DNA from 4 places in the Mesorhizobium sp. M1423 genome. Region 3 is predicted to be linked to each of the others. Evidence: predicted binding sites of a transcription regulator. Region 3 holds the regulator's gene; each other region holds the start of a gene.

Region 1 (7,371 bases), on a different contig from region 3:
ATGATGTCCCCGAGTGCGGCGCCGACTGTCCTGCTCTATGCGCGCGTGCATCGCCATGCGCTCGCACAAGGGCAGATCCAGGACAAGCTCGCGCCCACCGGCGTATTTATGGCAGGCTACCTCCTGGTCTGGCTGGGGTTCTCCGTCGCGGCAGCTGCGTTGCATTGGCTGCTCGAACGCGAGGCGGTCGTTACCGCGGCGACGATGAGTTCGCAGAGCCGCTGGCTTTCGGGCATCGTCCTGATCGCCGCGGGCCTGTATCAGCTCTCGCCGCTCAAGAACGCCTGCCTGTCGCATTGCAGGGCACCAACAGCATTCCTTTCCCGACACTGGCGTCCCCACGCGCTTGGCGCGCTGCGTTTGGGCGCACTGCACGGGGCGTTTTGTGTCGGATGCTGCTGGATGCTGATGGCGTTGTTGTTCGTGGGTGGCATAATGAATCTGGTGTGGGTTGCCGGGCTCGCTATTCTGGTGCTGGTTGAAAAGGTGTTTCCTGTCGGCCAGTGGGTTGGCCGGGCGGCCGGCATCGCCCTGATCGCCTGGGGCAGCGCAACGCTTTTGGTCTGACGACCAGGGCCGCCTCGAATGTCGCATTTGCAGGAAACGATCGCTCCTGGCGCCAAGTGCACCGCCCCAGCCAGGCCGGCTCACAACGCGTCGGGGCGGACCGGCGGTGACGTCAAGCTTACGCAGGCATTCAGGCGTCGAGGAACTTTGAATCCTGGCGTCCGTTTATCCGAATGTCGAGTATGAAGGGCTCCGCCATGAATGTCGGCGACGAAAGGACTGTATCCGTTTGGGCGAGAACCGAAGTAGCGTCTGATGCGGTTCCGCTCGAGCGGAGTGAACAGGTCGATGTCGTGGTCGTCGGATCTGGCATTGTCGGACTGTCGGTCGCCTACGAACTGGCCATCGCCGGGCAAAAGGTGGCGGTGCTCGATCGCGGCCGGATCGGAAGCGGCATGACGGCCCGCACCACCGCGCACCTGTCATCGATCTGCGACGACTACTTTTCGGAACTGATCAAATTGCGCGGCGAGGAACTGGCGCGGATTTACTATCAAAGCCAGTCGGCCGCTATTGACCGTATCCAATCGATCCTGGAGGCGGAGGGTATCGCGTGTGATTTCCGCCGCCTCGAAGGCTTTCTGTTTCCGGCGTCAGGCAGAAAGGAATCCGTCATCGAGCGCGAACTGGACGCCGCTCTGAAAATCGGTGTCGACGTCGAGAAAACCGTGGGCGTGCCGTTTGCAGGCTTTTCGGATGCACCGATCCTTCGCTACGCCAATCAGGCGACATTCCACCCGCTCAAATACCTCCGCGGGCTGGCTACCGGCATCCGCGCGCACGGCGGCGCGCTTTATGCGGAGACCATCGTCGACAAGGTTGAGGAGACCGACAGCGGCGTGCGCGTAAGCACGGTCTCGGGCTTTGCCGTGTCTGCTAAATCGGCCGTTGTCGCCACCAACTCGCCGATCAACGATCGGGTCGCGCTCCATACCAAGCAAGCGCCCTACCGGACCTACGCGATGTCGTTCGAGATCGCGCGCGACGTTTTGCCGGATGCACTCTATTGGGACACGCTAGACCCCTATCACTACGTCCGTCTGCAGCCTGGCGAAGGCAAGACCGACTTTCTGATCGTCGGTGGTGAAGACCATAAAACAGGGCAGGCCGACGACGCCGACCACCGCTTCACGGCCCTGGCGGCCTGGATCAAAAAATTGGTGCCCGATATCGGCGCGGAAGCCAATCGATGGTCCGGGCAGGTGATGGAGACGGTCGATTATGCCGGATTCATCGGTCGTAATCCCGGTGATCGGCGAGTCTTCGTTGCTACCGGCGATTCCGGCCAGGGCATCACCCATGGGGTCGTGGCCGGCCTGTTGATTTCGGACCTGATCCTGAAGCGGGAAAGCCCCTGGCGGGAACTTTACGAACCCTCCCGCAAGACGGTACGGGCGATCGGCGATTATCTAGCGGAGAATGCGACAGCGATCAGGAGTTTTGCCGAGTATGTCGCGCCTGGTGAAATCGATTCCGCCGACAAGCTGCGGCCGGGGCAGGGCGCTATCGTGCGCGAAGGTCTTACCAAAGTCGCGGCTTTTCGCGACGAGGACGGCACGCTCTACAAACGCTCGGCCGCATGTACCCATGTCGGCTGCCACGTTCATTGGAACTCGCTGGAACGCTGCTGGGGCTGCCCCTGCCACGGCTCGCATTTTGCCGTCGATGGCACGGCCTTGAACGGGCCGGCAGTATCGCCCCTGGCTCCTGTCGGATAATCTTTTTTCGCCCCGGCCGCGCAGCTCACAGCTCCTTTTCGGCGAGCTCGCGAAACGCGTCGGGAACGGACCGCGACAGTCCGAGCGCGACCGAGGCGTAGCCGACCGCCTCCCAGCCGAAACGATCGCGGATCTTGTCGACGGCGCGATCTGCGGTCCAGCGCGCCGCGCCCCTCCTGGTGCCGGGGCGGCGGCGGTCGTCGTCGAGCCCAAGCGGCAGTTCCAGTTGCAGGCCGGCATGCTGCTCCAGATGCGAGACGGCGATCGCCAGCAGCGAGATGGTTTTTTCGTGCGGATGGTCGATGAGCACCTTGCGCACCAGCGCCTCGGCGATCTCGGCCAGCATGGCGGTTGCCGAAATCGGCTGGTCGAGCGTGATCGAGCGCGTCACCGAGCGCAGGTCGGCAAAGCGGACACGAACCGTCACCGTGCGGCCGGGCCGGGATTTCGCCCGCAATCTTGTGGCGACCCTATCGGCCAGATGCAGCAGCGCAGGCACGAAGACCTGCTCCTCGGCCGGTTTTCGGCCGAGCGCCGATTGCGCGCCGGCCGAGCGCGCCCGGCGCTGCGTCTCCAGCTTGCGCGGATCGCGGTTCCACGCCAGCGCGTTGAGTTTCTCTCCCGCCGCCGGCCCGAGCAGGCGCTCCAGCGCGCCATTGTTGGTCTTCGCCAGCTCGCCGATGGTGTTGACGCCGATGCCGGCCAGCCGCTCCCTGGTGACCGGGCCGACACCCCACATCAGCTCGACCGGCAGGTGGTGCAGGAACTCCAGCTCGTGGCGCGGATCGACCACCACCAGCCCGTCGGGTTTTGCGACCTGTGAGGCGATCTTGGCCAGATGCTTGGTGCGGGCTACGCCGACCGAGATCGGCAGGCCGAGCTCGGCCCACACGCGGTGGCGGATCTTGCCGGCGATCTCGGCCGGCGAGCCGAACAGGTGGGTGCAGCCGGCGACGTCGGCAAAGGCCTCGTCGATGGAAATCCGCTCGACCACCGGCGTGAAATCGCCGAGCACCTTGATCGCCGCATCGCCCAGCCGCTGATAGTCCTTGAAATGACCGCCGACGAAAATGAGTTGCGGGCAGAGTTCCCGCGCCCGCCGTCCCGGCATGCCGCCGCGCACGCCGAACGCCTTGGCTTCATAGGATGCGGCGAGCACTACCCCGCCGCCGACGGCAATCGGCTTGCCGCGCAAGGCCGGGTCGAGCAGTTGTTCGACCGAGGCATAGAAGGCATCCAGATCCGCGTGGAGGATGTTGGCTTCCATCCGGCCCGTTCGCCCGCGGCGGTTCGAACGCCGCCTTGTCTAGAGTTTTAATGAGAACATAAAGAGAACATTGTGGGCGGATTGTCAAGCGGCGCGGAGGGCAGGTGAAGGGCAATTGTTTCAGTTTGGCGCCCTCTGTCTGCCTGCGTTCCAGCGTTGGTGGTTGGCGAAAGTCGAAGCAACATCCAATCTCCCCCCTTGCGGGGGAGATGTCCGGCAGGACAGAGGGGGGTGGGACGGATCGCCAACTTCGACTTCAGTTGTTGCGAACTCGAATCAGCCTGAGGGTTTGGCTCCGATTGGTTGACAGGTCGGAGGGACAGCACCCCCCTCTGCCCTGCCGGGCATCTCCCCCGCAAGGGGGGAGATCGGCAGCTTCGCCGACGGCGCCTGCTGCAGCGACCTACAGCGCCATCTTGTAGCCGAGATGGCTGGCGGTGAAACCGAGGCGCTCGTAGAAGGTGTGCGCTTCCCCTCGACCGTTGTCCGTGGTGAACTGAATGAGGCTGCAGCCGCGCGAACGGCACGCTTCAATCGCCCATTCGACCATCAGCTTGCCGACGCCGCGAGAGCGCCATTGCCGGGCGACGCGAACGCCTTCGATCTGGCCGCGCCAGGCGCCTTTCCTCGAAATGCCTGGAAGGAAGCTGAGCTGCAGCGTTCCGACCAATTGCCCGGCCTCGACGGCCACGGCCAGCAACTGGTTGGGATCGGCATCGATCGCGCTGAAGGCATCGAGATAGGATGGCGCGAGCGGCGTGGACGGGTCTTCCCGGTCTGCGCCGAGCGCATCGTCGGCAAGCATTGCAACGATCGCCGGCAGGTCGGGCGCCTGGGCACGACGGAATTCGATCTCGCTCATCGCGCGGAGACATACGGCGCAGTGTTGGCGATCGCAATATCCGTTTTGACTGCAAGGGGGGCGCGCGTCTTCAGGCGGCCTCCAACGCCCAGAGGCGGTGGCCGTAGCGGCGGAAGAAGCGGGCGAAGAGGCGCTGTTGCCTGGCGCGGGCGAGGTCGGCGCTGCGCCTTTCCTGTCGCCAGTGCGGCATGTTGCGGAACATCGACAGGAAGCGGGCGGCGTCCTCGATCGCCTCCTCGGCCGACTGCGCCGGGCGGATCGCCGCCAGGAACAAAGCGCGGCTCGGCTTCATCCGGTCGATCGCCGCCTTGCGCTGGCGATGGCCCTGGCGCGCCGTGCGGATGCCGTCCTGGCGGATGGCCGCGAAGGCGGCAAGCATGGCCGGGCTGTCGCCGGCATAACCGCAGGCCTGGGCGAACCGGGCGAGGTCCATCGTCACTCCCTTGCATTCGGTGGACGGAGCGGCCGCGGCTGCGCCGATTCCAGCTTGTATAGAATATAAGCATAACTCAAATAAGTCAACAAGTGAAACTTTCACGTTGGTGTAAGCGGAACCGACTCGACTCCGCCTCGAAAACCGATAATGATGTGAACAAAGCAGGAACAACGATGGGGATGGCCATGGCATTAGCGGGCAAGGAAGCGACGATCGCCGATGTCGTCTCGATTGCCGTCGAGTGCATCGATTGCGGCCGCAACAGGTGGTGGAAGCCGGCCGAGCTCAAGCGGCATGGGGTGATGCCGGAGACACCGCTATCAGCACTTTCGGGGCGCCTGATCTGCAAGGCCTGCCGGGCCGACGGACTGCCGGGCGCCGCCGTTTCGATCCAGGCCGCCTTCATCGACGACCGGCAGCGGGCCCGCGCCGAGGCGCGCCTGCTCAATGGTCGAGAGTTGGAGCAATCGAGGCGGGCTTGAGGGGGGAGGGCGTGCTGCTCTTCCCTTCTCCCCTTGTGGGAGAAGGTGGCCGAGCGAAGCTCGGTCGGATGAGGGGTGTTGGACGGATCGCTACCTTGATGGCGTAAGTGCTTAAAATCGCGTCTACATTTCCTCCGCCGCGTTCCTTCCAGCACCCCTCATCCGGCTCGGCGCTGTGCGCCGATCCACCTTCTCCCACAAGGGGACAAGGCAACAAGCCTCAATACCCCAGCAGTTCCTTGAGCGGGATGACGCGGAAGACGTTCTTGATCGCGTAGCGGTTGAAGGTCAGCGTCTTCGGCGGATTGTATTGCTCGACGATCAGCTCGGCGGCGGTGCGCTTGACCAGCTTCTTGATGAAGGCCTTGCCGTTTTGCTCGTTCTCCTCGGGCAGCGTCTCGATCACCACATGGTCGCCGGGCACGGCCTCGCGGCCGCCGCAATAGATCATCTCGCCGGGCTCGTAGCGCGGCACCATCGAATCGCTCAGCACGTGCAGCGCAAACACGTTGCGCAGATGCCGGATCCCCGGCGGCCGCTGGACATAGCCGGCCGGCTGGCCGTTGAAGGTGAAGTCGCCATCGTCGCCGCCGACGGCGGTGCCGAGAAGCTGGATGTCCATCGGCCCGGCGGGCAGGGGGCCGGGATCGGTGACGATCTCGGCATCGGCAACCGGCCCGGCATCTTCGAGGAAGACGACCTCGCCCTTGCCGAGCGCCACCGGGTCGACGCGCAGGAACGCGGCGGTCTTCAAAAGGTTCTCGGTCTTGGGCAGGTTGCGCCCGGTTTCCCAATTGCCGACGGCAGCGACGTCGGTGTCGTTGTGCTCGGCAATGTGGCGCATCACCAGGCCGCGCTGCTTGCGCGCCCGGCGGATCGCCGCCCCGACCTTGATCGACAGTGCAGTTTTCACCATGGCTCCATCTGAGGCACAAGATTCGGTTTCGTCTATGCAAGAATCACTTGCATTACGGATTGAGTTATGCTCTTATACGGCCATGCACAAGTCGCTCCGCCAGCTTTCGGTCCTCGAATCCGCCCTTCAGCGCCAAGGAGGCGGCCGCGGCAGTCATGTGCCAACCTTTTCGCCTTCGTCCTGGCTGTCCTCCTCCCCGGCCGGGACGATGCCCGAGGCTCGCGCCTCGGATCCGGCAGCGCAAGCGGCCGGAACGGCCGGAGCCGTTCCCCTCACGGCTCCGGCCACGAATTGCCTGCCGGCGGGCAATGCGGATGCCGCAGTTTCCTGCATCCGCACCGAAGACGGCACGGTCATCGCCTTCGACAAGCGGGCGGGCAAGGCAGTCTCCGGCGCAACAAGGCAGGCGGCCGGGATGAAGCTCGATCGCAGCAGGCCACGCGAGGGCTGACCGGCTTTCGAGCCTGAGGCCGGCGAAGCCGGCGCCACACAACCACCTTTGCAGGGAATAAAACGTCATGGCCGCCCGCTATTCCCCCTCCGAATTGGAACAAATCGAGAACTGGCTGATGAGTGGGCTGTCGGCCGCGAAGATCGCCGCCCGGCTGAGTGCGCAGCGCGGCCGCCCGGCCTCGCGCGCGGCGATCATCGGCATCGTCCACCGCACCGCCCGTCTGCACGCCATCGGCCTTGCCAGATCCAAGGGCTGGTGTAGCGGACGGTCGGGCGGCCGGCATGGAAAATCGGCGCCAGAGCCGTCGAACCCCGCCGGCCAGGCAGGGGCAGTACCGGCCGAGCACCACTGCCGCCCGGCAAGGCTGTCGGCCAGGCTGGCGCCGCCGGCCTGGCAGCCGGGTCCGGTTCGGATCACGGGGTCCGATGGCGAGCCGCTCGAAATGCCGGCGCCGCGCCCGATCGCCGCCGGCGGCCGCCAGCCACACTTCGTCGCCATGCGCTTCATCGATTGCCTGTTCGACCGCTGCCGCGCGCCGCTCGACACGACGCTGCAGGAGGATGCGGGAAACGACGCCCCCGGCAGCCGCCCCGGTTTGGACATGCTGTGCTGCGGGCTGCGCACAAGGCCTTCGAAAAGCTACTGCGCCTATCATGCGGCGCGCTTCCT
Region 2 (7,371 bases), on a different contig from region 3:
GCCCGTACCGGCAACCGCCACGACCGAGAACAGTGCGCCTTCCGGCTTCCAGCATTTGGTGCAGCCGCAGGCATGGTTGTGGGCGATCTGGCCCTTGACCTTCACCTTGACCGGATTGCTGGTGCAGGCGCAGACCAGCGTCCCGCCGGCAAAGTCGGCCTTTTCCCTGGGCAGTCCATTGTCGATTTTCGGATGCAGTTTTTCCGGCATTTTTGTCTCCTCCCTTGTTGAACATGTGCATTTTCGGCCGCTGGCTGATTGGCCGGCGGCTTTCTCCTCCTCCTCAGTAAACTACCACGCTCCTGATCGACTTGCCTTCATGCATAAGGTCAAACCCCTTATTGATGTCCTCGAGCTTCAGCGTGTGGGTGATCATCGGATCGATCTCGATCTTGCCGTCCATGTACCAGTCGACGATCTTCGGCACGTCGGTGCGGCCGCGCGCGCCGCCGAAAGCGGTGCCCATCCAGGTGCGGCCGGTGACCAGTTGGAACGGCCGCGTCGAGATCTCCTGTCCGGCGCCGGCAACGCCGATGATGACCGACTTGCCCCAGCCACGGTGGGACGATTCAAGCGCCTGCCGCATGACTTTCGTGTTGCCGGTGCAGTCGAACGTGTAGTCGGCACCGCCGATCTGGTCGGCGCCGCGCTTGGTCATGTTGACGAGATGAGCCACGATATCGCCGTCGATCTCCTTCGGATTGACGAAATGCGTCATGCCGAATTTCTCGCCCCAGGCCTTCTTGTCGTTGTTCAGGTCGACGCCGATGATCAGGTCGGCGCCGGCAAGGCGCAGGCCCTGGATGACGTTGAGGCCGATGCCGCCAAGGCCGAAGACGACAGCGGTCGCGCCTTGCTCGACCTTGGCCGTGTTGATCACCGCGCCGATGCCGGTGGTGACGCCGCAGCCGATGTAGCAGATCTTGTCGAAGGGGGCGTCGGCATTGACCTTGGCCACCGCGATCTCGGGCAGCACGGTGAAGTTGGAGAAGGTCGAGCAGCCCATATAGTGGAACAGCTTGTCCTTGCCGATCGAGAAGCGCGACGTGCCGTCAGGCATCAAGCCTTGACCCTGCGTGGCACGGATGGCGGTGCAGAGGTTGGTCTTGCGCGACAGGCAGGACGGGCACTGCCGGCATTCCGGCGTATAAAGCGGGATGACATGGTCGCCCTTCTTGACCGAGGTGACGCCCTTGCCGACGTCGACGACGATGCCGGCGCCCTCATGGCCGAGGATCGCCGGAAACAGGCCTTCCGGGTCGGCGCCCGACAGTGTGAACTCGTCGGTGTGGCAGATGCCGGTTGCCTTGATCTCGACCAGCACCTCGCCATCACGGGGACCTTCGAGGTCGACCTCCATGATCTCCAGCGGCTTTCCGGCGGCGACGGCGACAGCGGCGCGCGTTTTCATCAGGCAATCCTCCCATGGCAGTCTGCAATCCAGGTTAGATTTAACTTACCACTCAGCTCTGCGCTATGCACGAAGCGACGTTCTGATCCCGGATTTTCGTCAGAGCTCGCCGATTTGCGTCCGGGATAGGCTCCGACTTTGCCTTGACCGGCCCCCTGAAGCCCATAAAACGGGAAGCCCGGAAAAGAAGGGCAGCCGAGGGACGAGGCCTGCATGTTCACAAAGATCCTGATCGCCAACCGTGGCGAGATCGCCTGCCGTGTGATCAAGACGGCGCGCAAGATGGGCATCGCCACCGTCGCGGTCTATTCCGACGCCGACCGCGATGCCGTGCATGCCGAAATGGCTGACGAGGCGGTGCATATCGGCCCTTCTCCCGCCGCGCAAAGCTATCTGGCCCCGGAAAAGATCATCGCCGCCTGCAAGGCGACAGGGGCCGAGGCCGTGCATCCCGGCTACGGTTTCCTGTCCGAGCGGGCATCCTTCTGCGAGGCGCTGGAGCAGGAAGGCATCGTCTTCATCGGCCCGAAGCCCAAGGCCATCAAGGCAATGGGCGACAAGATCGAATCGAAGAAGTTCGCCAACGCGGCCAAGGTTTCGACGGTGCCCGGCTGGCTTGGCGTCATCGAAAACGTCGCCCATGCCGAAAAGATCGCCGGCGAAATCGGCTATCCCGTGATGATCAAGGCCTCCGCCGGCGGCGGCGGCAAGGGCATGCGCATCGCCTGGAGCAAGGCCGAGGTGCGCGACGGCTTCGACCGGGCGCGCTCGGAAGCCAAAAGCTCGTTCGGCGATGACCGCGTCTTCATCGAGAAGTTCATCGTCGATCCGCGCCATATCGAAATCCAGGTGCTTGCCGACGCGCATGGCAACACGCTCTATCTCGGCGAGCGCGAATGCTCGATCCAGCGCCGCAACCAGAAGGTCGTAGAGGAGGCGCCGTCGCCGTTCCTCGATCCCAAGACCCGCAAAGCCATGGGCGAGCAGTCTGTGGCGCTGGCCAAGGCGGTCGACTACCAGAGCGCCGGCACGGTCGAATTCATCGTCGATAGCGACAAGAACTTCTATTTCCTGGAAATGAATACGCGCTTGCAGGTCGAGCATCCGGTGACGGAACTGGTCACCGGCATCGACCTGGTCGAGCAGATGATCCGCGTGGCGGCCGGCGAAAAGCTCGCCATCAAACAGGGCGACATCAAGCTGAACGGCTGGGCGGTGGAAAGCCGCCTCTATGCCGAAGACCCGTATCGCAACTTTCTGCCGTCGATTGGCCGGTTGACGAGATACCGGCCGCCGGAAGAGGGGCAATTTGGCGAAATAGTCATCCGCAACGATACTGGCGTCACCGAAGGCTCGGAAATCTCGATGTTCTATGATCCGATGGTCGCCAAGCTGTGCACCTGGGCGCCGACACGGCTTGCGGCAATAGATGCGATGTCGGAAGCGCTGGACAGGTTCGTTGTCGACGGCATCGAGCACAACATACCGTTCCTGGCGGCGCTGATGCAGCATCCGCGCTGGCGGGAAGGGCTGATATCGACCGCTTTCATCGCCGAGGAATACCCAGACGGCTTCGCGCCGATCGTGCCAGACGCCGAGGAGAAAGCGGTGCTGGCCGCGATCGCCACCGCGGTCGAACTGCTGCGCCGCGACCGGCTCGACCGGCTGGGCGGGCGGCTGGCGCCGCATTCCGGCGCCTTGAAACGCGATTGGGCGGTGAAGATCGGCCGGGATTATCTTTCGGTCGCCATCGTCGAAGGCATGATTTCCATTCCGATGGAGCTCGACCTCACAATCGACGGCGGCAAGGCACTGAGGGTGACCTCCGACTGGCGGCCGGGCGATCTCATCTGGCGCGGCACGGTCGGCGGCCGCAAAGTCGCGGCGCAGGTCAGGCCGGTGCTGAACGGGTTCCGCCTTGCCTGGAAAGGCATGTCTGTGACAGCCCGCGCCATGCTGCCGCGCACGGCCGAACTCGAAAGGCTGATGCCGGAAAAAGTGGCGCCGGACACGTCGAAGATGCTGCTCTGCCCGATGCCTGGCCTCGTCGTGTCGATCGCGGTTGCCGAGGGGCAGGAGGTCAAGGCCGGCGAGACGCTGGCTGTGGTCGAGGCGATGAAGATGGAAAACGTGCTGCGCGCCGAGCGCGATCTCATCGTATCGAAGCTCAACGCCAAGCCCGGCGACAGCCTTGCGGTCGATGCGGTGATCATGCAATTCGCGTGAGGCTGAAATCCGCCTCGGCGCCGGCCTGGGACGTTGGAGATTAGCGAAAGCCGAGGTGACGGCCAATCTCCCCCCTCGTGGGGGAGATGTCCGGCAGGACAGAGAGTGGCGCGAAGAAACGCGACCTGACAATTCGTTGGGCAACGAGGCTCGGGCGTGCGGAATTCGCTTTTTTGCCGCCGCAACGTATTTTGTTCTTGCTTTGTGCCGGCAGCTATGCTATTAATCTGGGTATGGTGCTAAATGGCTCCAACGACCCGCCCGCTGTGGCGGGTTTTTTGTTTTCAGGCCTGACGTCGGCGGGACAGCGCCCCTCTCTGTCCTGCCGGACATCTCCCCCACGAGGGGGGAGATTGGCAGGTTCGGCGGTTGCTCTAAACTCACAAAGCTCCAATCGCTTCCGCTGGACTCGTGTTACCCGGTGCCGGACAATACATCTTCATCGACTGAGTCCTTGTGAGGCGGCGCGAAAAAACCATGGCGGATGAGAGACTTCCACGCGATCCCTTGCTGCGCGAGGCCTATGCGAAGGCGTCGCGGGCGGAGCAGGCGGCGCGTCGGTTCATTCATCTGCGCGTGCATTCGGCCTATTCTCTGCTCGAAGGCGCCTTGCAGCTCGGCAAGATCGTCGGCCATGCGGTGCAGGACGAGTGCCCGGCAATCGCCGTCACCGACACCAACAATCTGTTCGGCGCGCTGGAATTCGCCCAGAAGGCGGTAAAGGACGGCATTCAGCCGATCATCGGCTGCCAGATCGACCTCGCCTTTTCCGGTGAGGCGAGCGACAGCCAGCGCGACCGCAGGCGGCAAGGACCGGAGATGCGGCCGGTCGTCCTGATCGCCGCAACCGAGGCCGGCTACGGCAATCTGGTCAGGCTGGTCAGCCGCGTCTACCTCGAGACACCGCCCGGCGAAGCGGTGCATCTGACGACCGAGATGCTGCAGGGCCACTCCGACGGTCTGATCTGCCTTACGGGCGGGCCGCGAGGCCCGATCGGCAATGCCTTGAAAGAGGACCGCCGCGAACTCGCCGAGACCCGGCTCCTGGCGCTCAAGGGCCTGTTCGGCGACCGGCTCTATGTCGAGCTTGAGCGCGTCTCCGGCTATGACCGCACGATCGAGCAGTCGTCGGTCGACCTCGCCTACCGCCACGATCTGCCGCTGGTTGCCACCAACGAGGCGTTTTTCTTTTCTCGTGAAGACTATGAGGCGCATGACGCGCTGATCGCCATCGCCGAAGGCTCCGTGGTTGCGGCCGACAATCGCCGCCGCCTTTCGCCCGACCACTTCCTGAGAAGCCAGGCCGATATGGCGAGGCTGTTCGCCGACCTGCCGGAAGCAATCGACAACACCGTCGAGATCGCGCTGCGCTGCTCCTACTATCCGAAGACCCGCAACCCGATCCTGCCGCGCTTTGCCGGCCGCGATGTCGCCGACGCCGACGCGGCGGTTAAAGCGGAGGCGCAGGAGCTTGCCCGGCAGGCGCATGAAGGGCTGGAGGCGCGGCTGGCGGCGCATGGGCTCACACCCGGCTACACGGCCGAGCAATATCGCGAGAGGCTGGATTTCGAGCTCGGGGTCATCGAGAAGATGAAATATCCCGGCTATTTCCTGATCGTTGCCGACTTCATCAAATGGGCCAAGGCGCAAGGCATTCCGGTCGGGCCGGGCCGCGGTTCGGGCGCCGGCTCGCTGGTTGCGTATTCGACGACTATCACCGACATCGATCCGCTGCGCTTTTCGCTGCTGTTCGAGCGCTTTCTCAATCCCGACCGCGTGTCGATGCCCGACTTCGACATCGACTTCTGCCAGGACCGGCGCGAGGAGGTCATCCGCTACGTCCAGCAGAAATACGGCCGCGACCAGGTCGGCCAGATCATCACCTTCGGCACGCTACAGGCGCGCGCGGTGCTGCGCGACGTCGGCCGCGTGCTGCAGATGCCTTATGGTCAGGTCGATAAACTGAGCAAGATGGTGCCGTCGAACCCGGCCAATCCAGTCAAGCTCGCCGACGCCATCGCCAACGAGCCGCGCTTTGCCGAAGAGGCCGAGCGGGAGCCGATCGTGCAAACGCTGCTCGACACGGCGCAGAAACTGGAAGGTCTCTACCGCCACGCCTCGACGCACGCCGCCGGTATCGTCATCGGCGACCGGCCGCTGTGGGAACTGGTGCCGATGTACCGCGATCCGCGCTCGGACATGCCGGTCACCCAGTTCAACATGAAATATGTCGAGCAGGCCGGGCTGGTGAAATTCGACTTCCTTGGGCTGAAGACGCTGACCGTGCTGGACAGGGCGGTCAAGCTGATCCGCCGCCGCGGCATCGAGATCGATCTCGCCCACATTCCGCTCGACGACCCGGAAACCTACGCCATGCTGTCGCGCGGCGAGGTGGTCGGCGTGTTCCAGGTGGAAAGTGCCGGCATGCGCAAGGCGCTGATCGGCATGCGGCCCGACTGTATCGAGGACATCATCGCGCTGGTCGCGCTCTACCGGCCGGGGCCGATGGAGAACATCCCGACCTACAACGCCAGAAAGCACGGCGAGGAGGAGATGGCGTCGATCCACCCGAAGATCGACCATCTCGTCAAGGAGACGCAAGGCGTCATCGTCTACCAGGAACAGGTGATGCAGATCGCGCAGGAGCTTTCCGGCTATTCGCTAGGCGAAGCCGATCTGCTGCGCCGCGCCATGGGCAAGAAAATCCGCGCCGAGATGGACAAGCAGCGCGAGCGCTTTGTTTCCGGTGCGGTCGAGCGCGGCGTCGGCAAGCCGCAAGCCGACTTCATCTTCGACCTGCTGGCAAAGTTTGCCGACTACGGTTTCAACAAATCGCATGCGGCCGCTTATGCCGTCGTCTCCTACCAGACCGCTTATCTGAAGGCGCATGACCCGGTCGAATTCCTGGCGGCATCGATGACGCTCGACATGGGCAATACGGACAAGCTCGCCGATTTCCGCCAGGATGCGCTGCGTCTCGGCATCGAAGTGGTGGCGCCATCGGTGATGACGTCGTTCCGGGATTTCGAGGTCGGCGAGAACCGCATCTTCTATTCGCTGGCCGCGCTCAAGGGCGTCGGCGACGCGGCGGTCGAGCACATCGTCGCCACGCGCGGCGAAAAACCGTTCAAGAGCCTCGCCGATTTCTGCGAAAGGGTCGATCCGAAGATCGTCGGCAAGCGCGTCTTCGAAAGCCTGATTATGGCCGGCGCGCTCGACTGCTTCGGCCTCGACCGCGCGGCGATGATGGCCGGCGTCGAGCGGATGATGGGGCTGGCATCGCTGGCGCAGCAGAATGCCGTCACCGGCCAGCATGACATTTTTGGCGCCTCGCTTGGCGCACAGTCGCAGGCACTCAACCTGCCGGCGACCGACCCCTGGCTCGCCGCCGACCGCCTGCACCGCGAATTCCAGGTGGTTGGATTCTATCTCTCGGCGCATCCGCTCGACGAATACAAGGCGGCGCTGCAGAAAATGCGGGTGCAGACCTGGGGCGAGTTTTCGGCCGCCGTCAAACGCGGTGCTGCCGCCGGCCGGCTTGCCGGCACTGTGACCACAAAGCAGGAACGCAAGACGCGCACCGGCAACAAGATGGGCGTCGTGCAGTTTTCCGACACGTCGGGCCAGTATGAAGCGGTGCTGTTCTCGGAAGGGCTGGCACAATACCGCGACCTGCTCGAACCCGGCCGCTCGGTGGTGATCACCGTTTCGGCCGAGGACAGGCCGGAAGGCGT
Region 3 (7,371 bases):
GATGGTGCCCGCCGACCGCCTTCTGGTCAGCGAGAGCGGTATCTTTTCGCATGACGATTGCCGCCGGCTGGAGCGGAGCGGCATCGCCACTTTTCTGGTCGGTGAGAGCCTGATGCGTCAACAGGACGTGGCCGCTGCAACGCGCCTGCTTTTGACGGGCAAGGCCCCGGCAGAGGCGATCTGAGGATGGCGGCCGCCCTCACCCATCTTGGCGCGCGCGGCGAAGCCAACATGGTCGATGTCGGCGACAAGGCTGAGACGGTGCGCACGGCAGTCGCGGAGGGCTTCGTGTCGATGCGGCCCGAGACGCTGGACATGATCCTCGCCGGCGATGCCAAGAAGGGCGACGTGCTCGGTACCGCGCGTATCGCCGGCATCATGGCGGCCAAGAAGACGCATGAACTGATCCCGCTCTGCCATCCACTTCTGCTGACCAGGATATCTGTCGATATCGAGCCGGACGCAGCTTTGCCCGGCCTGAAGGTCACAGCATTGACCCGCGTCACCGGCAAAACCGGCGTTGAGATGGAGGCCCTGAGCGCCGTCTCGGTCGCTTGCCTGACCATCTACGACATGGCCAAGGCGGTCGACCGCGCCATGGTCATCTCCGGCATCAGGCTGGTTGAAAAGACCGGCGGCAAATCCGGCGACTACAAGATCACCGAAGATGGGGTCACCGAGGCAGGCCGCTGATGGCGCTGGTCCCAGTTGCTGAGGCGCTCGAGCGCCTGTTGGACGGCGCAGCTGCACTGCAGGGCGAACGCGTCGCGCTGCTGGATGCCGCCGACCGCGTGCTGGCGGAGCCGGTTGTGGCGCTCCGCACCCAGCCGCCGTTCAACGCCTCCGCCATGGACGGCTATGCCGTGCGGGCGGCTGATATCGCGTCCTTACCAGCAAAGCTTTCGGTGGTCGGCATGGCGCCGGCCGGAAGCGGCTTTGCCGGGACGGTGCAGCAGGGGCAGGCCGTCCGTATCTTCACCGGCGCGCCGCTTCCCGAAGGCGCCGACACCATCGTCATCCAGGAGAACGTCCGCGATCTCGGCCGCGGTGTCGTCGAAGTGACGGAGCCGACCGTGCAGGGGCGAAACATCCGCCGCCTCGGGCTCGATTTCGCCAAAGGCGACGTCCTGCTGCACAAAGGCCGCCTGCTCGACCCTGCGGCCTTGTCGCTGGCGGCATCGGCCAACCACCCCGAGGTCGGCGTGGTCAAACGGCCGCTGGTCGCCATCATCGCCACCGGCGACGAATTGCTGCCGCCGGGCAGCGAGCTTGGCCCCGACCAGATCATCTCCTCCAACGCCTATGGCGTCGCCGCCGCCGCACAGTCGGTCGGTGCGCGCGCGCTCGACCTTGGCATCGCGCCGGACCGCAGGGAGGCGATCGCTGCGCTGGTGGAAAAGGCCGTGAAGGCTGGCGCGAACGTCATCGTCACGCTGGGCGGCGCCTCGGTCGGTGACCACGACTTCGTCCATGACGTGCTGACCGGGCAAGGCATGACGCTCGATTTCTGGAAGATCGCCATGCGGCCCGGCAAGCCGCTGATGTTCGGGCGGCTGGGCGACATCCGCTGCATCGGCCTGCCCGGCAATCCGGTGGCGAGCCTGGTCTGCACCCAGCTCTTCCTGAAGCCGCTGCTGGCGCGGCTCGGCGGCCGCGCCTTTCAGCAGGATATGCGTCAGGCACGGCTCGGTGCTGCCATGCCGGCCAATGATCTCAGGCAGGATTATGTGCGGGCTGTTGTCAGCGCTGACGCCGGCACGCTCGTGGCGACGCCGTTCAGCATCCAGGATTCCTCGATGCTGAAAATGCTGGCCGATGCCAACGGGCTGATCGTCCGTGCGCCGTTCACGCCCGCCGCGGCGGCGGGCGCCGCTTGCGACGTGCTGATGCTACGCTGAACCTGCCTCACTCCGAGATCAAGGTCCGGGTCAGCGGATGGTCTGGATCGGCCAAACCGTCGATGATGTTGAAATGATGCCGGTCAGGCTCGACCACCGAACTGGTCGCGGCACCCAGGCCGATCCAGATGTTGGCCAGCAACGCGCTCTGGCGCAGGAATTCGGCGCGCTCGCCGCCGCCGGCCCAGCAGGTCAGGCGGGCCTTGTCCATCGGGCGCAGCAGCACCGGGCTTTCGGCCTGCGCCTCGGCCTCATCGATCGCCAGCGTCTCGTTCATGCCGGTGCGCATGATCGGGCGCAAATCGTGCACACCCGAGATCGATACGACATGGCGAATGCGCCGGACAATTTCGGGCGCCAGCGGCGTCGTCGTCGTAACCATCCGGCTAACAAGATGGCCACCGGCCGAGTGTCCGGTCAGCATCAGCGGCCCTGCGACCATCCCCGCCGCCTTGCCGATCGCCGCGCCGACTTCCTTGACGATGCCGCCAATGCGCATCTGCGGACAGAGCGTGTAGGACGGCATCGCCACGGCATAGCCGCGATCAACAGCGCCAGCGGCAAGATGCGACCAGAAACTCTTGTCGAATGCCATCCAGTAGCCGCCATGGACGAACACCACGAGCCCCTTGGGCTTGGTGGCCGGCAGGAAAAGATCGAGCCGGTTGCGTGGGCCATCGCCATAGGCCATGTCGAGCCGCGCCCGGCCCTCGGTCGAAAGCACGTCGCGAAAAACCCGCGCGGGCTCGACCCAGGCCGCCGGCCAGCGATCGCTGCCGGCTATGTTGGCGCCGTTGGCATAGGCGTTGTCCCAATCGGCAATGTGACGTTCGAACACCCTGCGCCCTCCCCTGGCAATATGGCCCTGCAACGAGCGTGAGCATCGCGCGGCGCGTCGTCGCCAGCCTCACGATTCCAGCTCTCGCATCAATCTCAAGTGACAGCCGCCTTGATGGCGAAGCGCGCATCCTTCCACGCACCGGTGCGCAGGATGTCCTCAAGCACTTCGACGGCCTGCCAGACATCGGCATAGCCGACATAGAGCGGGGTGAAGCCGAAGCGCATGGTCGATGGCGCGCGAAAATCGCCGATCACGCCACGTTCGATCAGCGCATGCATGATCTGGTAGCCATGCTCGTGCATGAATGAAATCTGGCTGCCGCGTTTTTCCCCGTCGCGCGTGCTTTCGAGCGTTAGCCCGTAAGTGCCGCACTTTGCCTCGACAAGCTCGATGAACAGATCGGCCAGCGCGATGCTCTTCTTGCGCACCGCCGTCATGTCGACATCGTTCCAGATGTCGAGCGCGCCCTTCAGCGTGCGCATCGACAGGACCGGCTGGGTGCCGCACAGAAACCGGCGGATGCCGGTGCCGGCCGCATAGCCTGGCTCGAAGGCGAAGGGCCGTGCATGGCCCCACCAGCCGGTGAGCGGCTGCTGGATGTCGGCAAGATGCCGCTCAGCCGCATAGATGAAGGCAGGCGCGCCCGGTCCGCCATTCAGATATTTGTAGGTGCAACCAACGGCAAAATCGGCGTTTGCCTTGTCGAGCTCGACTGGCATCGCACCGGCGGTGTGGCAGAGATCCCAGACGATCATCGCCCCGGCCTCCTGGGCCCTGCGCGTCAGCGCCGGCATGTCGCGCAGTTCGCCCGACTTGTAGTTGACGTGGTTGACCAGCACCACGGCGGTGCCTTCGTCGATCAGCTCTTCGATGCTCGGCGCGTCGACCCCCGAGAGGCGAAGCAGCGTATCTTTTCGCATCGAAACCACACCGTCAGCCATATAGAGGTCTGTCGGAAAACTGTCGCCCTCGGCGACGATGACCTGCCGCTCCGGCCGCATGGCCATGGCGGCGTGCAGCAGCTTGTAGATGTTGACCGATGTCGTGTCGCAGACCACCGTCTGGCCGGCCGCGGCACCGATCAGGCGCCCGAGCTGGTCGCCGAGTTCGAGTGGCATGTTGAACCAGCCGGCCGTGTTCCAGGCGCGGATGAGATCATGCGCCCATTCTTCGGTCGCTGCCTTGCTCAATTCATCGAAAGCGGCACGCGAAGCGGCCCCTAGCGAATTGCCGTCGAGATAGATCACTCCTTGCGGCAGCACAAAGCGGTCGCGCATCGCGCGCAGCGGATCTGCAGCATCCAACGCCTTTGTGGCCACGAGATCGGGAATTCCTGTCATGATTTGTCTGCTCCCCCAAGATTCACCGCTACGCCGGACACGCATCGACGGCATCCATCGGTCACGAGCGGTTCTCCATTACCTGGTATCGCGCAGCAAGGCCCCACCGGCGACAAGTTGCCTGACCACGCGGTGGAAACCAGGAGCCAAGCCAACCCAAGGTTGGCGTTTTGAGTTCGTTTCGTTCACGGTGCATTGGCCAACCGCACAGTCGATACGGCTTCAATTCCGTGCCCCTTTGCCGGCTGACGGCCGATACCAGTGCCGCCTTCTGGGAACCCAGAGGCCGAAAACGAAAGCAGAATCAAGGCGATGAGGCCCGCGGCGGTGAAAATGCAGCGTTCCGGTTTGGTGAGTGGTATCGTTTCCCGAGCCCTAACACATTCATTAAACTTTAAACAGTTGCGGAACACAACTGGAACAGATAGTGTTTGTTCTGGGTTTGTTTTTCTGATTCTGTTGGGGGTCGCTATGCTGACGCGCAAACAACACGAACTGCTTATGTTCATCCACGAAAGGCTGAAGGAAAGCGGTATCCCGCCCTCCTTCGACGAGATGAAGGAAGCGCTCGACCTGGCTTCCAAATCGGGAATCCACCGGCTGATTACGGCGCTGGAGGAGCGCGGCTTCATTCGCCGTTTGCCCAACCGGGCCCGTGCGCTGGAGGTGCTGCGCCTGCCCGATTCGATCGCCCCCGGCCTCAATGCGGCACGCAAGTTCTCGCCGAGTGTCATCCAGGGCAGTCTTGGGCAAGGTCCTCGGCAGGGCAAGCCGACATCGTCGCGCGTCCCTGCAGCCGGCAATGACGACGATGTCGTTGCCGCCGTGTCTATCCCGGTGATGGGCCGCATCGCCGCTGGTGTGCCGATCGATGCCATCCAGCACCAGACGCATTCGATCTCGGTGCCGCCGGACATGATCATGGGCGGCGAGCATTATGCGCTTGAGGTCAAAGGCGATTCGATGATCGAGGCTGGCATTTTCGACGGCGACACGGTGATCATCCGCAATGCCGATACGGCGAGCCCTGGTGAGATCGTGGTGGCACTGGTCGACGAGGAGGAAGCGACGCTGAAGCGGTTCCGCCGCAAAGGCGCCTCGATCGCCCTGGAAGCGGCCAATCCGGCCTACGAGACGCGCATCTTCGGGCCAGACAGGGTCAAGGTACAAGGCAAGCTCGTCGGGTTGATCCGCCGCTACTGAGTTGCGCCCTTGGCGCCGGCTTTTGGCTTGTCGGCTCTGCGGTATGGCGGCATGCCCCGCGCCGTGCGTGAAAATTTCCGCTGCACGTGCCAGGGCCGGTATGATTTTTCGACGGCGAAGCGGATTTCGGCGCATGTTGCCGCTTGTGGATCGAAATAGACGGCCGCACTTCCCGCGCGCGCCAGTTGCCGTTTGGTGACGACGAGGACCAGCCGGTCGTAGTAGCAGGGATTATGGGCGGTGGCGTCGTCGATGACGATCAAGCTGGCAAAGGCGCAGGCTGGCCGTGCAGTATCGCGGTCCTTGGCTTGCGCGATGATCGCGCCGGATGGATGCCTGGCAAGGCAGAGACCGTCCGTGCAAATGAACGGCATGCCCGGCGGTAGGTCGGCCGGATCGGCAATGTCGAATTGCGGATCGTTCTTTCCAGGTGTTTCTGGCGCGACGATAGCCTCTGATGTGAGCGCGCGTTTCCAGTTGTCGATGGTGAACTCATTCGGGCGTGCCCGGTTGACCGCGAGTTCACCGCTGCCGATTGGCAGCGCGACCAGCCGTGCGTCCTCCGAGATCAATACATCGGGTACGCGCGTCTGCGTTGTCGTCAGCAAGCCGGCGAGCGCAAAAGGAAGGGCCACGAGCCGCAACCAGGTCGTCGCCATGCTGGCAATGACGAGGGCGATCGTCACCAAAAGGACAGATCTCAGCGAAATCAGCCCGACCGCATCGATCGGCGAGCGCTCGGAGATCCACCCGGACAGGGCGATCATCGCCGTCAGCCCCTTGCCCATCACGTAGAGGAAAGGCCCATCCGCGCCGAACGGCATCGCCAGCGCACTGAGGACGGCGAAGGGCATGACGACCAGTGAGACGATAGGCATGATGGCCAGATTGGCGAACAGGCTGAGCGGCGCCACGCGCTGGAAATGCCATATGGCGAAAAGCGCCGTGGCGCTCCCTGCAATGATCGAGGTCATCGCCAGGCCGCCCATGCCCAGCAGGACCTTTCGAGCGGCAAAGCGTAGCGGCGACAACCGCGGCGGCGGCGTGGTGGCCCTGCCGGCGCGGTAATCGGACCAGCCTGCATAGGCGCCGACAAGGGCCGCCGTCGCGGCGAAGGACATCTGGAAGCTCGGACCGACCACCTCGTGCGGCGACACCAGAATGACCGCGATGGCCGAGATCGCCAGGTTGCGCATGGTGAGCGCGGCCCGGTCGAACAGCACGGCGATAAGCATCACCGCCAGCATGATGAAGCTGCGTTCGGCCGCCACCACAATGCCGGAAAAGACGAGGTAGGCCGCAATCGAAAAAAGCGCGGCGGCCGCGGCATATTTCTTGACCGGCCGTCGCGATGAGAAATCGGGAAACAACGCAAAGGTGCCGCGTAGCAGCGCCATGATGGTGCCGGCGACCAACGCCATATGCAGCCCCGAGATGGAGATGATGTGATAGATGCCTGTACGCCGCATCGCTTCGTTGATCTCCTCGGGAATGCCGGCGCGCACGCCGACGATCAGCGCAGCAGCAATCTCGCCCTCGGCGCCGCCGATGCGGCTGCGGATATGGTCGGCGATGGATTCGCGCGCGTCTTCGATCGAGGAAGAAAGCCGCGCGGCAAGCGGCATGCTGCCCGACGACACGACTTTCGGATTGCCGAGAAAAAAGCCGCTGCCGCCGATACCGGCGAAATAGCTGTCGAAGGAGAAATCATAGCTGTCGGGCCGCACCGGCCCGGTCGGCGGCAGCAGCCGCACATAGCCGGCGATCTCGGAACCGGCGGTCAGCTCAGCCGGTATTTTCATCGCCGAAACGCGGACCCGTTCCGGCATGTAGCGCAGTGTCGGCCTGGCGGTTGAGATCACATCGATCGTCAGCCTGATGCGGCCGCTCGCCATGGGCTCGAACGATACGACGCGACCCGTGAGGCGCGTTGAGATTTCGGAACCGAGCATATGCGTTCCGACACGCCAGGTCTCGACCTTGGCGGCAAGCACGCCAAGCGCGCAGAGCAACGCCGCCATGAAGCACAGGCGGGTTCTGGGCCACGACCGCGAGGCGACGGCACAGAGGGCTGCCAAGGCGACGATTG
Region 4 (7,371 bases), on a different contig from region 3:
GGGAAAAGGCGCCGAGCCATGATAAAATCTTCATCGGATTTGCCTCCTCACTCTGAGTAACCCACCTAAAATCCGGCATTCGGCAGCGCCTGGCAATTGAGATTTCAGCCGTACGAGTTTAGAAAAACTGTATGGCTATGCTGAACCGTGTCCATCTCAACGGCTTGCGCGCCGTCGAAGCCGTCGCCCGCCTGGGCTCGCTCGCGGCGGCGGCCGGCGAGCTCAACGTCTCGGTCAGCGCCGTCAGCCAGCAGATCAACCGGACAGAAAAGCAGCTCGGCCGGGCGCTGTTCGAACGAACGCCAGCTGGCCTGGTGGCGACGGAATTCGGCACCGTCTTTACCGCGCGGCTCAGCGCAGGCTTCCGCGAGCTCGCACAGGCGATGGCGCTTGCCAATGAAAGCTCGGAGTGCACGCTGGTGGTTTCGGTGGCGCCGGCTTTCGCCTCGAAATGGCTGCTGCCGCGGCTGTCGCGGCATTTTGCCCGGCATCCGAACGTGCTCCTGCGCATCGACGCCTCGGTACGGCTTGCCGATCTCGATCGTTCGGACATCGATGTCGCTATCCGGCTCGGCGACGGCAAATGGCCGGGCGGGCGGGCCGAATTGCTGCTGGCGCAGGAGGTGTTTCCGGTCTGTGCACCGGCGATCGCCAGCAAGCTGAAATCGATCGAGGACCTTGCTTTGACCTGTGCGATCACCGACGAAAGGTCGATGATCAGCTGGGAGAGCTGGTTCGAAGCGGCCGGGGTAGAGCCGGTCACCTTCATGAAGGGCGCGCGCTTCACAGATCCGATGCTGTGCCTGGAATCTGCGATTGCCGGTCACGGCGTCATGCTCGGCTGGCAGTTGCTGGCCGCCGACGCGCTGGCCGACGGCCGGCTTGTCGCGCCGTTCGGCGTACGGGCGCAGAGCGGCCTCGGCTATTGGCTGGTGACTTCGGCCAGCAAGGGCGAAAGCCGCAAGGTCAGGGATTTCAAGACCTGGGTGCGCGAAGAGATCGAGGCGACGATGGCGCAGTTCAGGTCGCTCGAGAGCGCCAGCTAAACCTGCCGGCACATCACGGTGGAAAGGTCGGCAGCGCCGGTCTATGTAAGAAACAGTCCCCAATCACAGCAGGCAGGATCATGACCACACATTCGCGCGGCGTTTCCGCAACCATCGACCCGGTGAAGCTCGACAGGCTGGCGGAGGTCGCCGTCAAGGTCGGGCTGCAATTGCAACCGGGGCAGGATCTGGTGCTGACCTCCTCGATTGCAGCGCTGCCTTTGACGCGGCGGATCGTCGAGCATGCCTACAAGGCAGGTGCGGGCCTGGTCACGCCGATCTTCAATGACGACGAGATCACTCTGGCACGCTTCCGCTATGGCGCCGACGACGGCTTCGACCGCGCCGCCGGCTGGCTCTATGAAGGCATGGCAAAAGCCTTCGCCAACAATGCGGCCAGGCTTGCGGTGCGCGGCGAGGATCCCTCGCTGCTTTCTTCTCAGGACCCGGCAAAGGTCGCGCGTGCCAACAAGGCGAATTCGATGGCCTACCAGCCGGCGCTGGAGAAGATCACCGGCTTCGACATCAACTGGAACATCGTCGCCTATCCCGATCAGGCCTGGGCCAAGCAGGTATTCCCGGACGACGCCGAAGACGTCGCCGTGGCCAAGCTCGCCGACGCCATCTTTGCCGCCTCGCGGGTGGACGTCGAAGACCCGATCGCCAACTGGACGGCGCACAATGCGGCGTTGAAGAGCCGCACCGAATGGCTGAACGGCCACAATTTCCACGCACTGCATTTCACTGGTCCCGGCACCGACCTGACCGTCGGGCTGGCCGACGGCCACGAGTGGATGGGCGGCGCCTCGACGGCCAAGAACGGCATCACCTGCAACCCGAACATCCCAACCGAAGAGGTTTTCACCACGCCGCATGCAAGGCGCGTCGAGGGTCATGTCACCAGCACCAAGCCGCTGTCCTACCAGGGCACGCTGATCGACGGCATTGCGGTGCGTTTCGAGGCGGGGCGCATTGTCGAGGCCAAGGCCACGAAGGGCGAGGATGTGCTGCAAAAGGTGCTGGACACCGACGAAGGCTCGCGCCGTCTCGGCGAGGTGGCGCTGGTGCCGCATTCCTCGCCGATCGCCAAGAGCGGGCTGCTGTTTTTCAACACGCTGTTCGACGAGAACGCCGCCTGCCACATTGCGCTCGGCCAGTGCTACTCGAAGTGCTTCGTCGACGGCGCCTCGCTCAGCCAGGACGAGATCGCGGCGCGCGGCGGCAACAAGAGTTTCATCCACATCGACTGGATGATCGGCTCCGACAAGATCGACATAGACGGCATCCACAAGGACGGCAGCCGCGTGCCGGTGATGCGCAAGGGCGAGTGGGTTTAGGCCCGGGATCGCTAAGCGAAGGCCAGCAAGCATCGGCGCCTGCTGGCCCATGCGGAGTTGGCAATGGAGCTCGCGGTCAAGCGCATCTATGAGCCGCCGGCGCCCGATGACGGGCAGCGGGTGCTGGTGGATCGCATATGGCCGCGCGGGGTCCGCAAGGCAGACGCAGCGCTGACGCTCTGGCTGAAGGACATCGCGCCAAGCAATGCGTTGCGCAAATGGTTCGGCCATGTGCCGGCGCGCTGGGCGGAGTTCCAGCGGCGATACCGCGATGAGCTCGACCGGAACGGCGAGGCGGTCGGCCAGCTGCGCGCTCTGCTGGGCAGAGGCCGGGTGACGCTGCTCTACGGCGCGCATGACGAGGCGCATAACAATGCGGTGGCGCTGGCGAGCTATTTGCGTGAGTAGAAGCGCTCAATTCGGCATGCCGGCGGGACAGCACCCCTCTCTGTCCTGCCGGACATCTCCCCCTCAAGGGGGGAGATTGGCAGCTTCGCCGAAAGCGCCCTTCTTTGGAGACTAGCGAAAGCCGAAGTGACATCCAATCTCCCCACTAGAGAGGGAGATGTCCGGCAGGACAGAGGGGGGCGCGACGGATCGCGGCGGGTCGGTCCTACTTCCTACGGATCGCCGCTTGATAAACATCAGGCTTGAAGCCAACCAGTATGCGATCGCCAAGTTCCAGCACCGGTCGCTTTATCATCGTCGGTTTGGCCAGCATCAGCGCCTTGGCCTTCTTTTCATCCAGACCCATCCTGTCTTCGTCCGACAGTTCACGGAACGTTGTGCTCGCCTTGTTGAGCAGGATTTCCCAGCCGACCTTGCCTGACCAGCCGTTCAGCCGGTCCGCGTCAAGCCCGTCTGCCCTGTAGTCGTGAAAGCGATAGGCAACATCGTGGCTCGCCAGCCAGACACGCGCCTTCTTGACCGTATCGCAATTGGTGATGCCGTACATGGTGATCGTCAAAACGCGTCCTCGGACCAGTCGAATCTGACGGCACCCTAAAACCGCGCCTCTCACTTTTCCAGCGGCCTCGCCGGGCTCCGCGATTTTGGCGCTTGCCAATAGTAAGGACTTTCCCTAAGTGTTTTCTAAGCCAACTCTGGTCACGCGGAATGGCCGAGGCAAGGAAATGACCATGACGAGCCTGCAGACCGAAAGCCCCCCACCGATCGACGGCATTTTCCGGGCGCTCGCCGATCCGACCCGGCGGCGCGTGGTCGAGCGACTGAACCGAAGCCCCGCCTCGGTCAGCGAGCTTGCGCAGCCGTTCGAGATGGCCCTGCCATCCTTCATCGAGCATCTCCGGGTTTTGGAAGGCTGCGGGCTGGTGCATTCGGAGAAGGCAGGCCGCGTCAGGACCTACCGGCTCGCGCCGGAGCCGTTGAAGCTCGCGGAAAACTGGTTGGCCGACCAGCGGGCGCTGTGGGAGCGCCGTTTCGACCAGTTCGACGACTACGTGCTGAAACTCAAGGAGAAAGACAGATGAATATGGTCCCGTTGTTCCAACCCGATCCGAAGCTCGACCTCGTGCTCGAACGGACGATCGAGGCGCCGCGAGAACTGCTGTGGACGGCCCTGACGAGGCCCGAGCATGTCCGCCAATGGTTCACGCCGAAGCCGTGGATCATCACCGATTGCGAGATCGACCTGCGGCCCGGCGGTCTGTTCCGCACCCGCATGCAGTCGCCCGACGGCAAGGAGGTCAACGACAGGCGTTGCTGCTACCTCGAGATTGTTCAGAACGAGCGGCTGGTGTGGACCGATGCGCTGCTGCCCGGCTACCGGCCGTCAGGCGACCCATTCATCACAGCGGTCATATCGCTGCAATCGCAGGGCGAGGCGACGCGCTACACCGCGACCGCTATCCACCGCGACGAAGCCACGCGCAACAGCCACGAGGAGATGGGCTTTTACGACGGCTGGGGCACGGTGGCGGATCAGTTGGCCGGCTATCTCAAGACGATCTGAGGCGACCCTGCTTCGCACTCACATTGCGGCCACGGAATCGTCGTGGCCGTTCAACCGCCAGCGTCCGAGCTCTTCGTACCGGCCTTGCCGGATCAGACTGCGGATGAGCACAAAGTCACGTACGGTCCAGCTGATCGGTTCGATCGCCCGTTCTCGAACCCTTTGAACCCGCAATTTGTCACGAAGCAATGTAACATGAGGTTCAAAGGAGCTCCCCACAAAGGGCTTCAGCGGGCTGTCGGCGATCAGGGCGGTAAGATTGCGCCAGAACGCTTGCAGCGGCGGGACGCGTCGCTGCCACGCAGCACCAACGCACCGCCGCCGAAAGCCGACAACCGATCGAACGACACCTCAAACGGTTTCGCCTGGACCATCGAGGCGACGTGGCGGGCGATTTTGACCAATTCCTCCGGCAGTCCATCATAGTCGCCGATCCCAATAAGCGAGATGTGCAGGCGTTCCGCCGGAAACACTTGCCCTCGCAATCCCGATTCTCGCCGCCAGACGGCGGCCCGGCGTGCAAGCGGCACGGCGATCGTACTTTCAAGAAGAATGGCGAAGAACAGCCGGTCATTCCAGCGCCGATCCAGCTCCTGCCAGTTGAACACGGCTTGGCCGTTTTCGGTGATCCTGAATGCGGGCAGCTCATTCATGTTCATTGCTCCTCTCAAAGCCATTCCCGCCCAGCCAAGCAGAATAGAACAAAAAGGGAACAAATCAAACGAAAATGATACGAGCGCCGGTACTGGCAGCACCAACGCTCGCAACCACATTTCGGTCGGCCGTATGTTGATGGCTCAGGCGCCGTAGCCGATGATGCCCTTGATCTCGAGGAAATCGTGGATCGCCCGGTCGGCGTATTCGCGGCCGTTGCCTAGCTGGACAGCATAGGGCAGTTGGCGCCACGGCGCAGGCTGATATGCGCCACGTCGCCGACGCTGAATTGAAAACCCTCCGCCCGGCGCGGCGCGTCGATCACCACCTGTGTCCCCTGCCCCAGCTCCGCATGAAGGCGCAAGGTGCGGCCGTGGAAGACGATGCTGTTCACCCGCACCGGTACAGTGCCGGCCGCCGCTTCGGTCGTCGCCAAAAAATCCTCTGGACGCACGCCGATGGTGCGCACCGTGCCCTCGCCAGGCAGTTCGCCCGTCTCCGAAACCGCTTCCAGCGGCAGGGCGCCGGCGGCGAACCGCAAGCGCTCGCCGTCACGGCCGACGAAGCGCGACTGCAGAAGGTTCATCGTGCCGATGAAGCTGGCAACGAATTTGGTGGCGGGCCGGTCGTAGAGGGTCGCCGGCGGCGCAATCTGCTCGATGCGGCCTTTGTTCATGACGACGATGCGATCAGAGATCGACAGCGCCTCGGTCTGGTCGTGCGTGACCATGACGAAAGTGGTGCCGAGGCGCGACTGCAGTCGCTTCAATTCGACCTGCATCTGTTCGCGCAGATGCGCATCGAGCGCCGACAACGGCTCGTCGAGCAGCAGCACGCGCGGTTCGCAGACGATGGCGCGGGCAAGCGCGACGCGCTGGCGCTGGCCACCCGACAATTCGGACACGCGGGCGCCGAGCTTTTCAGCAAGGCCGACCATGTCGAGCGCTGCGCCGACGCGCTTTGCCTGTTCGGCACCGGAGAGCTTGCGCAGCGACAAGCCGAAGCCGACATTTTCGGCAACGTTCATGTGCGGGAACAGCGCGTAGTCCTGGAATACGGTATTGACCGGACGGTCGAAGGGCCTGAGCGCGCTGATGTCGCGGCCTTCAAGCAGAACCTTGCCGCTCGACGGGCTTTCGAAGCCGGCGATGACCCGCAGGCTGGTGGTCTTGCCGCAGCCGGATGGTCCGAGCAGGGTCAGGAACTCGCCGCGCGAAATATCGAGATCGACCGCGTCGAGCCCGACGATGCCGCCGGGGAATATCTTGGAGACCTTGTCCAGCCGGACGAGCGGATCAGGCGCCATCGCGAACCTCGGACGGCTTGGTCGTGTTGACCCACAGGATCTGGCAGCGCTCGCTGCCCGGATTGCGGAAAGCATGCAGCAAGGTGCTCTTGAAGGCGAAGCTGTCGCCGGCCTTCAGGCCGTATCTGGTCGAATCGACCACCAGCTCGACCTCGCCCGAAAGGACGAACCCGAATTCATGGCCTGCATGGGCGTAGGCTTCGGCGGTGCCGCCACCGGCCTCCACCGTCACCAGCATGCCGGTCAGCGCAGCGGCCGGCGGCGACAGCAGCGACTTGGCGATGCCTTCCGACTTGACCGGGATCTGACGCCGGCTGTTGGTGCGTACGCAATAGAGGTCGTTGCCGACATCATTGCCGTCGGCGATCAGCGCCGACGGCTCTATGTCGAGGGCGGCGGCGAGCGGCCAGATCACTCGCACTCGCAATGACGACATGCCGCGCTCGATCTGGCTCAGCGCTCCGATCGAGACGCCGGCTTTGGCTGCAAGTTCGGCCAGCGAGAGATTACGCTCCAGCCTGAGCGCCCGCACGCGCCGGCCGACCCTGACGTCGGCGTCGTCCTTCGGCTTCTCAGCCGCTTCGTCCAGCATGTCCATCCATTCGTCCTTTTTGCCAACGCTTTCCCTTCCCCTTGCGGGAGAAGGAAGAAGCAGGCTCAGCCGCCCGCCTTGACCTTCTCGAACATCTTGGCGAGTTCATCATTCTGTTTCATCGGCCCGGTGAAGATGGTGGTCTTCAGCATCACTTCCGGATCGGACGGCAGCTGCAATTTCTCCAGCTCCTCCTTCGGCACGGCAGCGAAAGCCGAGCTGGTCGAGCTGCCATAGCCATAGGCCTGGATCAGGTATTTGCCCGAGTCCGTTTCCAGCCGGCTGTTGATGAAGTCATAGGCGAGGTCGACGTTCTTGGCGTCCTTGAGCATGACGAAACCGCAAGCCCAGGTAAGCATGCCTTCCTTCGGCTTCATGAACTCGACAGGCACGCCTTGCTTCTTCAGCGACGTGGCCGAGGCATTCCAGGTCATGGCGGCGACCAGCTGGCCGCTGGCCAGCGC

The links. Region 3 encodes LexA, which represses DNA repair genes until DNA is damaged. Its sites were predicted from a motif close to TGTTCNNNNTGTGTTCNG; they were not measured.
Region 1: the regulator LexA is predicted to act here: its motif matches at 3,605-3,622, upstream of dinB (DNA polymerase IV).
Region 2: the regulator LexA is predicted to act here: its motif matches at 3,830-3,847, upstream of dnaE (DNA polymerase III subunit alpha).
Region 4: the regulator LexA is predicted to act here: its motif matches at 5,053-5,070, upstream of NKG95_RS25250 (2'-5' RNA ligase family protein).

The regions. Positions count from the first base shown of each region.
Region 1 covers NZ_JAMYKU010000003.1:54,183-61,553, reverse strand. Annotated here, with positions in the region: gene NKG95_RS05105 (DUF2182 domain-containing protein) at 1-567, shown strand, start outside; gene NKG95_RS05100 (FAD-dependent oxidoreductase) at 765-2,285, shown strand; gene dinB (DNA polymerase IV) at 2,311-3,552, opposite strand; gene NKG95_RS05090 (GNAT family N-acetyltransferase) at 3,956-4,414, opposite strand; gene NKG95_RS05085 (hypothetical protein) at 4,485-4,847, opposite strand; gene NKG95_RS05080 (hypothetical protein) at 5,036-5,332, shown strand; gene NKG95_RS05075 (XRE family transcriptional regulator) at 5,553-6,248, opposite strand; gene NKG95_RS05070 (hypothetical protein) at 6,457-6,699, shown strand; gene NKG95_RS05065 (GcrA cell cycle regulator) at 6,767-7,371, shown strand, end outside.
Region 2 covers NZ_JAMYKU010000029.1:64,512-71,882, reverse strand. Annotated here, with positions in the region: gene gfa (S-(hydroxymethyl)glutathione synthase) at 1-210, opposite strand, end outside; gene NKG95_RS28055 (S-(hydroxymethyl)glutathione dehydrogenase/class III alcohol dehydrogenase) at 284-1,411, opposite strand; gene NKG95_RS28050 (acetyl-CoA carboxylase biotin carboxylase subunit) at 1,625-3,637, shown strand; gene dnaE (DNA polymerase III subunit alpha) at 4,115-7,371, shown strand, end outside.
Region 3 covers NZ_JAMYKU010000006.1:149,992-157,362, forward strand. Annotated here, with positions in the region: gene trpC (indole-3-glycerol phosphate synthase TrpC) at 1-184, shown strand, start outside; gene moaC (cyclic pyranopterin monophosphate synthase MoaC) at 187-693, shown strand; gene NKG95_RS10270 (molybdopterin molybdotransferase MoeA) at 693-1,898, shown strand; gene NKG95_RS10275 (hormone-sensitive lipase) at 1,906-2,736, opposite strand; gene kynU (kynureninase) at 2,832-4,079, opposite strand; gene lexA (transcriptional repressor LexA) at 4,551-5,282, shown strand; gene NKG95_RS10290 (ComEC/Rec2 family competence protein) at 5,276-7,371, opposite strand, start outside.
Region 4 covers NZ_JAMYKU010000023.1:89,679-97,049, reverse strand. Annotated here, with positions in the region: gene NKG95_RS25285 (hypothetical protein) at 1-34, opposite strand, end outside; gene NKG95_RS25280 (LysR substrate-binding domain-containing protein) at 132-1,046, shown strand; gene NKG95_RS25275 (aminopeptidase) at 1,127-2,383, shown strand; gene NKG95_RS25270 (DUF488 domain-containing protein) at 2,441-2,791, shown strand; gene NKG95_RS25265 (ArsC family reductase) at 2,997-3,350, opposite strand; gene NKG95_RS25260 (ArsR/SmtB family transcription factor) at 3,523-3,873, shown strand; gene NKG95_RS25255 (SRPBCC family protein) at 3,870-4,355, shown strand; gene NKG95_RS25250 (2'-5' RNA ligase family protein) at 4,601-5,008, opposite strand; gene NKG95_RS25245 (ABC transporter ATP-binding protein) at 5,230-6,315, opposite strand; gene NKG95_RS25240 (cupin domain-containing protein) at 6,305-6,913, opposite strand; gene NKG95_RS25235 (ABC transporter substrate-binding protein) at 6,973-7,371, opposite strand, start outside.